One region of the Streptomyces sp. NBC_01460 genome, then DNA from elsewhere that is predicted to be linked to it. Evidence: riboswitches for the same ligand, from Rfam matches in the RefSeq annotation. Region 1 holds a riboswitch; each other region holds the start of a gene.
What was found. A riboswitch is a leader RNA that binds a small molecule or an ion and turns the genes downstream of it on or off. The one in region 1 is predicted to bind cobalamin.
Positions count from the first base shown of each region.

Region 2: another riboswitch for cobalamin. It lies ahead of OG488_RS25155 (ribonucleoside-diphosphate reductase subunit alpha); the one in region 1 lies ahead of metE (5-methyltetrahydropteroyltriglutamate--homocysteine S-methyltransferase).
Region 3: another riboswitch for cobalamin. It lies ahead of OG488_RS08455 (cobalamin biosynthesis protein); the one in region 1 lies ahead of metE (5-methyltetrahydropteroyltriglutamate--homocysteine S-methyltransferase).

Region 1 covers NZ_CP109473.1:8,053,170-8,057,955, forward strand. The annotation lists gene metE (5-methyltetrahydropteroyltriglutamate--homocysteine S-methyltransferase) at 1-1,857, opposite strand, end outside; cobalamin riboswitch at 2,019-2,241, opposite strand; gene OG488_RS35895 (cysteine hydrolase) at 2,471-3,085, opposite strand; gene OG488_RS35900 (magnesium and cobalt transport protein CorA) at 3,260-4,348, opposite strand; gene OG488_RS35905 (hypothetical protein) at 4,595-4,786, shown strand, end outside.
Region 2 covers NZ_CP109473.1:5,545,143-5,549,928, forward strand. The annotation lists gene OG488_RS25150 (ribonucleotide-diphosphate reductase subunit beta) at 1-541, opposite strand, end outside; gene OG488_RS25155 (ribonucleoside-diphosphate reductase subunit alpha) at 541-2,937, opposite strand; cobalamin riboswitch at 3,077-3,200, opposite strand; gene OG488_RS25160 (GNAT family N-acetyltransferase) at 3,253-3,753, opposite strand; gene mctP (monocarboxylate uptake permease MctP) at 3,872-4,786, opposite strand, start outside.
Region 3 covers NZ_CP109473.1:1,890,148-1,894,933, reverse strand. The annotation lists gene OG488_RS08465 (putative cobaltochelatase) at 1-197, opposite strand, end outside; gene OG488_RS08460 (cobyric acid synthase) at 194-1,834, opposite strand; gene OG488_RS08455 (cobalamin biosynthesis protein) at 1,831-2,775, opposite strand; cobalamin riboswitch at 2,904-3,032, opposite strand; gene OG488_RS08450 (hypothetical protein) at 3,184-3,402, opposite strand; gene OG488_RS08445 (inorganic phosphate transporter) at 3,415-4,665, opposite strand.

The sequences.
Region 1 (4,786 bases):
GGCCGGTTCGTCGACCTGGATGACCGACGTGCCCGCGGCCTCGAGGTCGGCCACCTCGTCACGCAGGGCGAGGGCGACCTGGCGGGCCGTGTCGCCGAGCGGCTGGTCGTCGCGGACGAACGACCAGGCGAGCATGGTGACCGGCCCGGTGAGCATGCCCTTGACGGGCCGTTCGGTCAGTGACTGCGCGTACGTCGTCCAGCGCACCGTCATCGGCTCGGGGCGTGAGATGTCGCCCGCGAGCACGGGCGGGCGGACGTAGCGGGTGCCGTAGGACTGGACCCAGCCGTGCTGCGTGGCCAGGTAGCCGGTGAGCCGTTCCGCGAAGTACTGGACCATGTCGTTGCGTTCGGGCTCGCCGTGCACCAGGACGTCGAGGCCGGCCTTCTCCTGGAAGGAGACGACCTCGCGGATCTCGTCCTTGATCCGCTCCTCGTACTCTGCGTCGTCGATCCGTCCGGCCCGCAGGTCGGCCCGTGCGGTTCGCAGCTCGGTGGTCTGCGGGAACGACCCGATCGTGGTCGTCGGCAGCAGTGGGAGCCCGAGGTGCGCGCGCTGGGCGGCGGTCCGCTCCGGGTAGGGCTGCGAGCGTCGGCCGTCCGCGTCGGTGATCGCAGCCGTGCGGGCGCGTACGGCGGAGTCCCTGGTCAGCGCGGATCCTGAACGGGACTCCAGATCGGCCCTGTTGGCGGCGAGCTCGGCCGTGATGGCGTCGGTGCCGTCGGCCAGCCCGCGGGCCAGGACCGCGATCTCCGCGGTCTTCTGCTGGGCGAAGGCGAGCCAGCGGGCGATCTGCGGATCGATGTCCTCTTCGGCGGCGGCGTCCAGCGGGACGTGCAGCAGCGAGCAGGACGCGGCGACGTCGACACGCTCGGCGAGCCCCAGGAGGGTGCCGAGCGTGGCGAGGGACTTCTCGTAGTCGTTGATCCAGATGTTGCGGCCGTTCACGACACCTGCCACCAGGCGCTTCCCGGGGAGGCCCCCGGCGGCGGCGAGGTCCTCGAGGTTTCCGGCGGCGGACTCGGTGAAGTCGAGGGCGAGGCCCTCGACGGGGGACTTGGCCAGCACCGGAAGCGCGTCGCCGAGGCGGTCGAAGTACGAGGCGATCAGCAGCTGTGGCCGGTCGGTGCGCCCGCCGAGCTCGCGGTAGGCGCGGGCGACGGCGTCGAGCTCGGCAGGCGTACGGTCCTGGACGAGGGCGGGCTCGTCGAGCTGCACCCACTCGGCGCCGGCCGCGCGGAGATCGGCGAGGATCTCGGCGTAGACGGGAAGGAGCCGGTCCAGCAGGGTCAGCGGTTCGAACTCGGCGGCCACACCGGGAGCGGGTTTGGCGAGCAGCAGGTAGGTGACCGGGCCGACGAGGACCGGGCGGGGTGTGTGGCCGAGGGAGAAGGCCTCCTTGAACTCGGCCACCTGCTTGGTCGAGTCGGGAGTGAAGGCGGTGTCCGGGCCGAGCTCGGGGACCAGGTAGTGGTAGTTCGTGTCGAACCACTTCGTCATCTCGAGGGGTGCGATGTCCTGGTTGCCCCGGGCCATCGCGAAGTAGCCGTCGAGTGCATCGGCCACGACGGCGGCACGGTGGCGCTCGGGGACGGCCCCGACCATGACACTGGTGTCCAGGACATGGTCGTAGTACGAGAAATCACCGGACGGCACCTCATGGAGCCCGGCGTCGGCCAGCCGCCGCCAGTTCGACCGGCGGAGGTCCGCTGCGGTCCCGTCGAGGGCTTCGGCGGTGACGCGGCCCTTCCAGTAGCCCTCGACGGCCTTCTTCAGTTCACGGTCGGGTCCCTGGCGGGGGTAGCCGTACACGGTGGCTCGCGCTGCCGCGGCTGTGGGCTTCGGTGTCGGTGTCATGGAACTCTCCTTCGCGAAGATGTGTCCTGGACATCCCGGAGACGGGACGCGGACGCGAAGGGGCGACGATCGGACGGATCACGCCGGGGATGCACCGTGCGTGCCGCTCGATATCTGCGCCGACCCGCCCACGAGGTCACCGGGATCTCCGCACGCGATCGGTCGCGTGCGGGCAGCGGGCAGGTCTTCGGACTCGTGGGCACGGTCACCTCGGGAGAGGCGTCCTCCTACTGGCCGTCGCTTCCCAGACCCGTCCGGGTCCAGTGCGTATGACGGCGTTCGTTCCCACTCACCGCTGCGGGGCAGTCCCGGATTCCCACCGGGTTCCCTCTTACGACGCATCCCGTCTGGGTGACGGGGCGAACCAGCTGCACCGGACACCCTACGGGGGCGGGCGGAGTCCGCAAACCCGCTCACCGTCCGGGACATGGCCGGAACGCGTCCTCCGACCGGCATCCTGGGGGTCGTGAACGGCCCCGCACGTCTGTGCACCAGGCGGGTCGCGAGCGGGGGGCCGCGTGGCGGCGTCGCGGATACCGGCTGCTGTTCGAGGCCGTACTCCGCCGGCCGCTCACCCGGGCTGACGGAGTCTCGGTACGGCCCCTGCGTACTCTCAGAGGCCGGCGATGACCTCGGCCGACGTCATGGGCAGGGAGAACATCGGGTAGTCGTACGTGATCGCGTTCTCGTGCTCCTCCTGGGAGGTGGCGGCGACACAGTCCGGCAGTGTGATGACCCGGTAGCCGTTCTCGTACCCGGTGCGCATCGTCGACTCGACGCAGCAGTTGGTGAGGAAGCCGCCGAGGATGATCGTGTCGATCCCCTTGTTCCGCAGGATGAAGTCGAGGTTCGTGCTCGCGAAGGTGTCGAGGCCGCGCTTCCCCTCGATCACGATGTCGCCCTGGGCCGGCGCGAGGTCGTCCACGATCGCGGCGCCCCAGGTGCCCTTGACGAAGGCCGAGCCCTCGACGACCCCCTTGAGGATGCCGTACGGGTGCCGGGACAACTCGCCGTAGCCGGGGGCGAAGGTGATGGGCGCGTGCATGACGGTGACGCCCGCGGCGCGGGCGGCGGCGGCGAGGGCCACGGTGTTCGTGAGCATGGAGGTCTTCTCCATCACTCCCGCCACAGCCCCGTTGAGCGCCCCGCCCTCGCTGGTGAAGTCGTTCTGGTACTCGATCAGGATGAGTGCGGTCTTCGCCGGATCAAGGTGGAAGGTCTCGGACATGACGGCTCCTTAGCGATGTCGGTCACACCGGTGGCAGGGATATCTTGCCCGACAAGGGGAGCAACCGGACGGTGATGACCAGGATCGGCGGCTCCCCGTCGTGGACCGGCCGCCGCCGACCGACCGGTCCCGGCGGACGGCTGACCGTCGAGCCGGGCCGCGTGGCGGGAAGGATCAGAGCCAGCCGTTGCGGCGGAAACCCCTGTGCACGGTGAAACAGGCGACGGCGATGACCCCGAGGGCCAGGGGATAGCCGTAGGTCCAGCCGAGCTCGGGCATGTGCTCGAAGTTCATCCCGTAGACCCCGCACACCATGGTCGGCACGGCGATGATCGCGGCCCATGCCGTGATCTTGCGCATGTCCTCGTTCTGAGCGACGGTCACCTGGGCGAGATGGGCCTGGAGGATCGAGTCGAGAAGTGTGTCGAACGACGTGATCTGGTCCCGGGCATGGGTCAGGTGGTCGGCCACGTCCCGGAAGTAGGCACGGAGGTCGGGCCCGACAGCGGGCATGGGCTGGGTGGCGAGCTGGTGCAGGGGCCGGTCCAACGGCGCCGCCGCGCGCTTCAGTTCCAGCAGCTCCCGCTTGAGCTGGTAGATCCACCCGGCGTCGCCCCGGCCGCTGCTGCCGCTGAAGACGGCGGTCTCCACGGCGTCGATGTCGTTCTGCACCGCGTCGGCGACGGCCAGGTACTCGTCGACCACATGGTCGGCTATCGCGTGCAGGACCATGGCCGGCCCCTGGGCCAGCCGCGCCGGCATGTCCTCGAGGGCCTCCCGCAACGGGCCCAGGGAGCCGTGCCGGCCGTGCCGGACGGTGATGACGAAGTCGGTACCGACGAACGCCATGACCTGGCCGGTGTCGACCACCTCGCTGGTGGCCGTCAGCTCCGCGTGCTCGACGTAGCAGACCGTCTTGAAGACGGCGAACAGGATGTCGTCGTACCGCTCCACCTTGGGCCGCTGATGGGCGTGCACGGCGTCCTCGATCGCGAGCGGGTGGAGACCGAACAGCTCGGCGAGATCGGTGAACTCGTCCGGTTGCGGCTCGTGCAGCCCGATCCAGACGAATCCTTCTCCGGACCTGCGGACCCGCCGCAGCGCCTCTGCGGCGTCGGCGGTCCCGTCCTGTCGTGCACCCTCGCGGTAGACCACGCAGTTCACCACCGAGCTGCCCAGGGGCGAGCGTGCCGGGTGGCTGAGATCCACGGCACGCCGGTAGCCGCGGCGGACCGCTCGTCGGATGGTGCTGAACGTGGACACGGTGGCTCCTTCGGGCGGATCAGCAGCCAGTGTGCCATCCCCGGGCCAGGCCATGACCATGGGTGATCGCGCGCGGTCTCATCCCTGAGAAGTCCTGCGCGGCCAGGCGGAGAGGCCCTCCGAGCGGACCGGTCCGTCCGATCCACCGGGCGGCTCGTGCCCCCGCCCACGTGCCGAAGGCATGCGCGCGGGGAGGGGCGGCGTGGCCGGGCGGCAAGGATCGGTGGGTGGGGCAGCATGACCCGGATGGGACCCCCACCGAAGCCGAGCCCGAGCCCGAAGCCGAGCCCGAAGCCGAAGCGGAAGCAGGAGCCGAAGCCGAAGTCTGAGCCCGAGCGGACGCCCGACGGCCGGTACCTCGTGGTGGGCGGACGCAGATGGCGCGCGACGGATCCTGAGATTCCCGAGGACGTCGCCGCCCGCCTGCGCCGTCACCTC
Region 2 (4,786 bases), 2.5 Mb from region 1:
CCTCGATGCACGCGGCGAAGCAGATGAGGTTCAGCAGGAAGCGGCGGCGGTCGGCCTTCGTCTCCAGCCGCTCGATCTTCTCGACCGAGTCCATCCACCGGAAGCAGAACTGGGCCTTCTCGCGGATCGAGGGGATCTCCTCGACCGCGTCGAAGGCCGCCGCGCGGTCCTCCGGGTCGGGCAGGTAGGTGTCGAGCAGCGTCAGGTAGAACTGGACGTGCACGGCCTCCTCGAACAGCTGGCGCGACAGGTAGAGCCGCGCCTCGGGGGAGTTGATGTGCTTGTAGAGCGTCAGCACCAGGTTGTTGGAGACGATCGAGTCGCCCGTCGCGAAGAAGGCGACGAGCCGGCCGATCATGTGCTGCTCACCGGGCGAGAGCTTGGCGAGGTCGGAGACGTCGGAGTGGAGATCGACCTCCTCCACCGTCCAGGTGTTCTTGATCGCGTCCCGGTACCGCTCGTAGAAGTCCGGGTAGCGCATGGGACGCAGGGTCAGTTCGAAGCCCGGGTCGAGCAGGTTCTTGTTCTCGTTGGTGCTCATTACTGGCAGGCCTCGCAGGACTCGGGGTTTTCGAGGGAGCAGGCGATCGCGTCCGCGTCGGGGGCGGAAGCCTGCTGGACGGGGATCGGGGCGGCGGCGGCAGCCGTCCCGGACGCCGCGCGGGCGATCCGGGTCGCCGGCCGCGACCGCAGGTAGTACGTCGTCTTCAGCCCCTGCTTCCAGGCGTACGCGTACATCGAGGAGAGCTTGCCGATCGTCGGCGTCTCCAGGAACAGGTTGAGCGACTGGCTCTGGTCGAGGAACGGCGTACGGGCCGCCGCCATGTCGATGAGGCCGCGCTGCGGGATCTCCCACGCCGTGCGGTACAGCGCCCGCACGTCCTCGGGGATCCAGGCGAAGCCCTGCACGGACCCGCTGGCCTCGCGCAGCGCCTCGCGGGTGCGGGCGTCCCAGACGCCGAGCTTCTTCAGCTCGTCGACCAGGTAGGCGTTGACCTGGAGGAACTCGCCGCTGAGCGTCTCGCGCTTGAAGAGGTTGGAGACCTGCGGCTCGATGCACTCGTACACCCCGGCGATCGAGGCGATCGTCGCCGTCGGGGCGATGGCGAGCAGCAGGGAGTTGCGCATGCCGCTCTTCGCGACCCGGGCGCGCAGCGCCTCCCAGCGCTCCGGCCAGTTCAGCTCGGTGTCGTAGTGGTCCGGGTGCAGCACGCCGCGCGCGGCGCGGGTCTCGGACCAGGCGGGCAGCGGGCCCGACCTCTCCGCGAGGTCGCAGGACGCCTCGTAGGCGGCGAGCATGATCCGCTCGGAGATCCGCGTGGAGAGCGCGCGGGCCTCGGGCGAGTCGAAGGGCAGGCGCAGCTGGAAGAAGACGTCCTGGAGTCCCATCGCGCCCAGACCCACCGGCCGCCAGCGGGCGTTGGAGCGCCCGGCCTGCTCGGTCGGGTAGAAGTTGATGTCCACGACGCGGTCGAGGAAGGTCACCGCCGTACGGACGGTCGCGTCCAGCCGCTCCCAGTCGATCGAACCGTCGGCGACGAACGCGCCGAGGTTGACCGAACCCAGGTTGCAGACGGCGGTCTCACCGTCGTCGGTGACCTCCAGGATCTCGGTGCAGAGATTCGAGGAGTGCACGACCCGGCCCGGCTCCGCCGTCTGGTTCGCCGTGCGGTTGGAGGCGTCCTTGAACGTCATCCAGCCCTGGCCGGTCTGCGCGAGCGTGCGCATCATGCGGCCGTACAGCTCACGGGCGGGCATCGTCCTGCGGGCCAGGCCCTTCGCCTCGGCCGCGCGGTAGGCCGCGTCGAACTCGTCGCCCCACAGGTCCACGAGCTCCGGGGTGTCCGCCGGGGAGAACAGCGACCACTCCGTGTCCGCGTCCACGCGGCGCATGAACTCGTCCGGGATCCAGTGCGCCAGGTTGAGGTTGTGCGTGCGCCGCTGGTCCTCACCGGTGTTGTCGCGCAGCTCCAGGAACTCCTCGATGTCCGCGTGCCAGGTCTCCAGGTAGACGGCGGCGGCCCCCTTGCGGCGGCCCCCCTGGTTGACCGCGGCGACCGAGGCGTCCAGCGTCTTCAGGAACGGGACGATGCCGTTGGAGTGCCCGTTGGTCCCCCGGATGAGTGAACCCCGGGCACGGATGCGGGAGTACGAGAGGCCGATGCCGCCCGCGTGCTTGGAGAGGCGCGCCACCTGGTGGTAACGGTCGTAGATCGAGTCGAGCTCGTCCAGCGGCGAGTCCAGCAGGTAGCAGGAGGACATCTGCGGGTGCCGGGTGCCGGAGTTGAAGAGGGTGGGGGAGGACGGCAGGTAGTCGAGCCGGCTCATCAGGTTGTACAGCGCGGCGACTTCGCCCAGGGCGCGCTCGGAGGTGTCCTCGGCGAGCCCGGCGGCGACGCGCAGCATGAAGTGCTGCGGCGTCTCGACGACCTCCCGGGTGATCGGGTGACGCAACAGGTACCGGCTGTGCAGAGTCCGCAGCCCGAAGTAGCCGAAGCGGTCGTCGGCGCCGTCGGCGAGGGCCTGGTCGACCAGGGCGTCGAGGGCGGCGGCGTGCAGCGTGACGAACTCGGCCGTCCGGTCCGCGATCAGGCCCTCGCGGTGTCCGACGGCGACCGACGCCGAGAAGGAGACGGCACCCTGACCGGCGGCCTCGTCGGCGACGGCCAGGGTGAGGAGCCGGGCCGCGAGCCGGGAGTACGCCGGGTCCTCGGAGATCAGGCCGGCGGCGGCCTCGGTGGCCAGCGAGCGCAGCTCGGCCTCGTCCGACCGGGCGTTGCGGCCACGCAGCGCGGCGGCGGCGACCCGTCCGGGGTCGGTGTCGGGCAGATCGGCGGTGAGACCGGTCAGGGTCCGCAGGAGTGCGGTCCCGGGCGCGTCGGTCGTGCGGCCTTCGTATTCCGCGGCTGAAACCGGGTCTGCTGGCGCGATGGTCACTTGGGGCTATCCCTCGCTCGGCTCAGGGCCTGCGGGAGCGGGGGGCCGGACACGTGGACACCCGGGGGAGGGCAGCACGGCGCGCACGGCGTCCACCGGCCCTCCGCGGGGCCCGGACGTCTCTGCGCCCGGTTCGGTCGAGCCGGACGCGCTGCCGACAGGTCTTCGGACTCCGCGGTGCGCGAAAGCACACCGATCACACCGTTGCGGGACAGTTCCGGATTCGCACCGGATTCCCCTGCGGCGACAGCGAGGTCGAGCATACATGTGGGGGCCGCCAGTTATGGCAGCCCCCACATGTAGTGTCGTGATGGCTCAGAAGGCCAGGCGGAATGTGAGGAGGGGCAAGCCCGGGAGAGGGCTCCAGTCCCGCTCCGGCGTCCGTACGAAGCCGAGGCGGCGGTAGATCCGGTGGGCGGCCTCCATGGACGACCGGGTCGACAGGACGATCCCGGAGAGCCCTTCGGTGGCACGTGCCCGCTCGACGCAGGCCCGTACGAGCGCCTCACCCGCACCGCGCCCACGCGCCTTCGCGGAGACGGCCAGCATCCGGAACTCGGCCTCGTCCTCCCCGGCGATGTCCGCCCAGGGGCTCCCGGGCGGGACATAGGTGACCCCGCCCAGCAGATCGCCGTCGGCGTCCGCCGCGACCAGTACCAGGGCCTCGGCGGCCCGTCGCCCGATGGCGCGAAGCTGTTCCAGATAGGGGTCGTCGGCGCCGAAGTCCAGCAGCCCGTCGTCGAGATACGCCTGGGCGGTCATCTCACCGAGGGCCTCGTGCTCCTCGGCGTGGACCGGTCTGATCGAGACATCCATGGGCGTCAGTCTCCCCCCGCCCGCGCGCCGGGCGCACGCCTTTTCCGGGGCCGCGCTCTGCGCACACAGAGGAACGTCCCGGCGGGGCGGACCCCGCCGGGACGTACGCCATCGGGTCCTACACCCGTTGCAGCGGTTCGTCGTCGCCCGGTGCGCCCACCGTGGCCGGCGGGAGCTCGGCCTTGACGCCCGGGTCGCCGACGTCCGCCGTGTAGTCGGACGGAGAGGTCTCGTCCACGCCGGCCGGGGCCTTCAGCGCGTTCAGGACGAAGGTCAGCACGACCACGACGACGATGTTCAGCACGATCGCGGTGAGACCGATGTAGCCGATCTCGCCGATGCCCGGAATCTCCTTCGAGGACCCGCCGAAGTGCTTCTGGGTCGGGCTGGCCACGCCGTACGCGGCCACCGTGCCGTAGAGCATGCCGACCGCCCAGCCGGCGATCAGGGCCCAGCGGTGGAACCACCGGGTGAACAGACCGCCCACCAGGGCCGGCATCGTCTGGAGGATCCAGATGCCGCCCAGCAGCTGGAAGTTGATCGCGACCGTCTTGTCCATGGTGAGGACGAAGGCGAGCGCGCCGACCTTCACCAGCAGCGAGACCAGCTTGGAGACCTTGGTCTCCTGCGCCGGGGTCGCGTCGGGCTTGATGAAGTCCTTGTAGATGTTCCGGGTGAAGAGGTTCGCCGCGGCGATCGACATGATCGCGGCGGGCACCAGGGCGCCGATGCCGATCGCGGCGAAGGCCACGCCCGCGAACCAGTCGGGGAACATGTTCTCGAACAGCTGGGGGATCGCCAGCTGGCCGTTGTCCACCTTGATCCCGGCGGCGATCGCCATGAAGCCGAGCAGGGCGAGCAGGCCGAGCATCAGTGAGTACAGCGGCAGGATCGTGGTGTTGCGCCGGATCACCTCACGGCTGCGGCTGGAGAGCGTCGCCGTGATCGAGTGGGGGTACATGAAGAGCGCCAGCGCAGAGCCGAGTGCCAGCGTGGCGTAGCCCCACTGGCCCATCTCCCCGGGGACGAGTGC
Region 3 (4,786 bases), 6.2 Mb from region 1:
CAGGAGAACCTGCATCCCGCCACGACCGCCACCTCCGGCATGAGCGCGGCGAGCGCGCGTACGGCCGTGGACTTGGCGGTGCCCTTCTCACCCCGGACCAGCACCCCGCCGACGGCGGGACTGACGGCGTTGAGCAGGAGCCCGAGGCGCAGATCGTCCTGCCCGACGATGGCGGTGAAGGGATACGGCGTACTCACGGAGCCTCCTCTGTAGCGATCACATCTGTACGGCCGGGCCCGGCGGCACCGGGTTCCGGCGCCCGGCCGGACGGGGCCGGGCCGGCGCCGTCCGGGGCCCCCGCGGGAGCCCGACGGGCGGGGACCGGCACGGGTGGCGCGCCCGGCGGGAGGAACGGCAGCCCCTCCGGGGCCCCCTTCTCGATCAGCCTCCACAGGGCGTCCGTGTCCGCGTGTTCCTCGATCAGGTCCCCCAGCCGGTCCAGCTGCTCCTCCCGCAGTGCCCCGAAGCTCGTGTCCGGCGCCGCGACGAACCGCCGCCCGGCCGCCCGCGCGACCTCACCGAGGAACGCCCGCCGGAACGCGTCGCTCTCCAGCGACCCGTGCCAGTGCGTCCCCCAGACCGCGCCCACCCGGCACCCGTCCAGGAACGGCTCGCCGCCCAGGACCTCGGCGACGCCGTGATGGATCTCGTACCCCTCCACCGGCTCCCCGAGCGCCGACCCGACGGGCCGCTCCAGGACCTTCTCCCGGCCGAAGCGGACGCGTACGGGCAGCAGCCCGAGCCCCTCGACCAGCCCTGCCCGGGACTCGACGTCGTCCTCGATCCGCTCGCCCAGCACCTGGAAACCGCCGCAGATGCCCAGCACCGGCCGGCCCTCGGCGGCCCGGCGGACCAGCGCGTCGGCGAGCCCCCGCTCCCGCAGCCACGCGAGGGCCTTCACGGTGCCGCGTGTCCCGGGCACGATCACGAGGTCCGCGTCGACGAGCTCCTCGGCCCGGTCCACGAACCGCACCACCACACCCGGCTCGGCCGCCAGCGCGTCCACGTCGGTGAAGTTGGACATCAGCGGTACGGCGCAGACCGCGACCCGCAGCACGTCCTCGCCGTGCGGCGGTGCCACCACCGACTCCCGCACGGTCCCGCGCATCGAGACGCGCAGCCCGTCCTCCTCGTCGATGCCCAGCCCGTGGGCGTACGGCAGCACGCCGTACGCCGGCCGCCCGGTGAGCCCGAGCAGCATGTCGAGACCGGGCTCCAGCAGGGACACGTCACCGCGGAACTTGTTGACCAGGTATCCCGCGATCAGCGACTGGTCCTCGGGGCTCAGCAGCGCCGTCGTACCGAAGAAGGAGGCGAACACACCGCCGCGGTCGATGTCCCCGACGACCAGCACCGGGAAGCGGGCGGCCCGCGCGATGCCCATGTTCACGATGTCCGTGCGCCGCAGGTTGATCTCGGCCGGACTGCCCGCCCCCTCGCAGATCACCGCGTCGTAGGTGGACCGCAGCTGCTCCAGACAGTCCGTGACCGTCCCCAGCAGCGCTTCCTGGCGTCCCCCGTGGTAGCCGCGCGCACTCATCTCGCCGACCGGCTTCCCCATCAGGACGACCTGGCTGGAGCGGTCACCGCCGGGCTTGAGCAGCACCGGGTTCATCAGCGCCGACGGCTCCACCCGGGCGGCCTGGGCCTGCATCGCCTGGGCGCGGCCGATCTCCGCCCCCTCACGGGTGACGAACGAGTTCAGCGACATGTTCTGCGCCTTGAACGGCGCGACCTTCACCCCCCGGCGCACGAGCCACCGGCAGATCCCGGCCGTGACGACGCTCTTGCCCGCGTCCGACGTCGTTCCGGCGACCAGCAGTCCGCCGCTCATGTGGCTCTCCGTCCCCTGGCGAGGCGCCCCGCCGCACACACGGCGAGGGCCAGCACACTCACCCGGCGCGACAGCCGCACCGCGCGTTCGATGTCAGCGACCCGCACCTCGCGGCCGGCCTCCCCGTTGAGCACCGGCCGGTGCTCGATCCGTCCGCCGTACGCGAGGGTCCCGCCGAGCCGTACGCCGAGCGCTCCCGCGAACGAGGCCTCCACGGGGCCCGCGTTGGGGCTCGGATGCCGTCCCGCGTCCGCCCGCCAGGCCCGTACGGCGTCGTGCGGACGCCCCCCGGCGGCCACGGCGAGCGCGGCGGTGAGCCGGGCCCCGGGCCAGCCGACGACGTCGTCGAGCCGGGCCGACGCCCAGCCGTAGCGCCGGTGGCGGGGCGACCTGTGCCCGACCATAGCGTCGAGCGTGTTGACGGCCCGGAAGCCGACCAGCCCCGGCACGCCGCCGAGCGCACCCCACACCAGGGCCCCCACCACGGCGTCGGAGGTGTTCTCGGCGACGGACTCGACGACCGCGCGGGCGATCTGCGGGCCGTCCAGCGCCTGCGGATCGCGGCCGCACAGATGCGGCAGCCGCTCGCGGGCCAGCTCTATGTCCCCGGCGGCCAGCGCCCCGCCGACGGCGCGGGCCTCCCGGCCCAGCGACGTACCCCCGACGACGGACCAGGTGGCGGCGGCGGTCAGCGCCACGGCCAGGGCCGGACGGTTCCGTACGGCACGGGCGGCCAGCGCGGCGGCGCCCGTGGCGCCCCCGGCGCAGACGAGCGTGTGCAGGGCGCCCCAGCCGCGGTGGTCGCGCCAGAGCCGGCTCTCGGCGGCCGCGGCGGCGTGCCCGAAGGCGGCGACGGGGTGGCCCCGCCGGGGATCACCGAGCAGCAGGTCGCCGATCAGGCCGGCGGTGGCGCCGTACGCGAAGATGCGGTCGGCTCGCACCGCTCAGCCGGCCGTCGCGCCTCGAAGGACCTCCGGAGCAGGTGGTGCAGCGACCGACGCAGGGCAGCCAGACATGGCGTATGTCCTCACTCAGGGTCCGCGCCCTGGTTCGACGTGACCGGCGACGAGAGTCTCCTGGCTTCCGGATCCGCAGTTCCTCCGGCCTTCCAGCCCGCGGTGGCGGGCCGTGACTTCCGTGTGGAGGCTGCTCCCCGGTGACAGTGGCGGGACCGCGCCGGATTCGCACCGGCTTCCTCTCCTGTCGCCGTAAATGGCTCCGGCAGTCCACCACGGCCCGTGAAGGCCCGTCAACCTGCCGTTGACCTGCGAGGCTTCAGTGTGCGCAGACGCACACCGGGCCGGACACACCACCGTGGTGTGTCCGGCCCGGTACGGGTCGTGCGGGTGTCAGGCGACGATCAGGTAGATCCCGTACGCGACCGCCGCCGCGCACAGCGCGAAGCAGGCGTACGCACCGGTGCGCGCCAGGGCGCCACCGCCGCCCCGCGTCGTCGACACCTGCTTGGCGAGGCCGGTGATGCCGAGGGTGAAGAGGCCGACCAGCGCCACGGTGATCACGAGGCTGACGCCGAAGACGGAGGCGAGGGCCGCCCAGTCGATGTTCATGCGGATCTGTCCTTACACCGTGGCCGGCCGGGCCGGGTCGGCCTGGGTGTCCGGAGCGGGGATGGTGGTCTTGAAGTCCGGGACGGCCACGCCGACGGGCGGCGGGCTGACGGCCGCGATGGCGGTCGTGACGACGCCCGCGGGCTCGCCCTCGGTCGCGTTGACGTTGGTGTGGTCGACCGGCTTGCGGCGCGACAGCAGCCAGATGGCACCGGAGCCCGCGACGAGCAGGATGGCGACCACGGCGACACCCCAGGGACCCTGCTTGGTCAGGAACTCGGCACCCGCGCCGACCAGGCCGGCGGCCGGCAGCGTCAGGCCCCAGGCGACGAACATCCGGGTGGCGGTGGACCAGCGGACCACGCCCCCCTTGCGTCCGAGGCCCGCGCCCATGACGGCACCGGAGCAGGACTGGGTGGTCGAGAGGGAGAAGCCGAGGTGCGAGGAGGCCAGGATGACCGTGGCCGCGCTCGTCTGGGCCGCGAAGCCCTGCGGCGGCCGGAGGTCGGTGAGGCCGCTGCCCATGGTGCGGATGATGCGCCAGCCGCCGAGGTAGGTGCCCAGCGCGATGGCGATGCCGGCGGAGGCGATGACCCAGACCGGCGGGTTGGAACCGGGGGACAGGACGCCGCCGGTGACCAGGGCCAGGGTGATGATGCCCATGGTCTTCTGGGCGTCGTTGGTGCCGTGGGCGAGCGAGACGAGACCGGCCGAGGCGATCTGGCCGGCGCGGTAGCCCTTGGCGGTCGACTTCAGCTGGGCCTCGTCGGTGATCTTCCGGTTGAGGCGGTACGTCAGCTTCGTGGCCAGCAGCGCCGCGAGACCCGCGACGAGGGGAGCGGCGATCGCGGGCAGCAGGACCTTCGTGACGACGGTGCCGCCGTTGATCGAGGACCAGCCGGCCGACATCACCGCGGCGCCGATGAGGCCGCCGAAGAGTGCGTGGGAGGAGCTGGAGGGCAGGCCGACCAGCCAGGTCAGCAGATTCCACAGGATCGCGCCGACGAGCGCGGCGAAGATGACCTCGGTTCTGAGGCCGTTCTCGTTGATGATCCCGCCGGAGATCGTCTTGGCGACCTCCACCGACAGGAACGCGCCGACGAGGTTGAGCACGGCGGACATGGCCACCGCGGTCTTGGGCTTGAGGGCGCCGGTCGAGATGGTGGTGGCCATCGCGTTGGCGGTGTCGTGGAAACCGTTCGTGAAATCGAACACGAGAGCTGTCACGATCACGATCGCGAGCAGCAGCGTGATGTGTTCCATTTACCCAGGCAATCGTTCGACGTCATTGGCACGTGGAACGTAAGCAACCAGGGTGAACGGAAGATGAACTGGGCAGGGCGGCATGGTGACCCCAACCGCGTACGTCAGTTCCGCTTGTGTG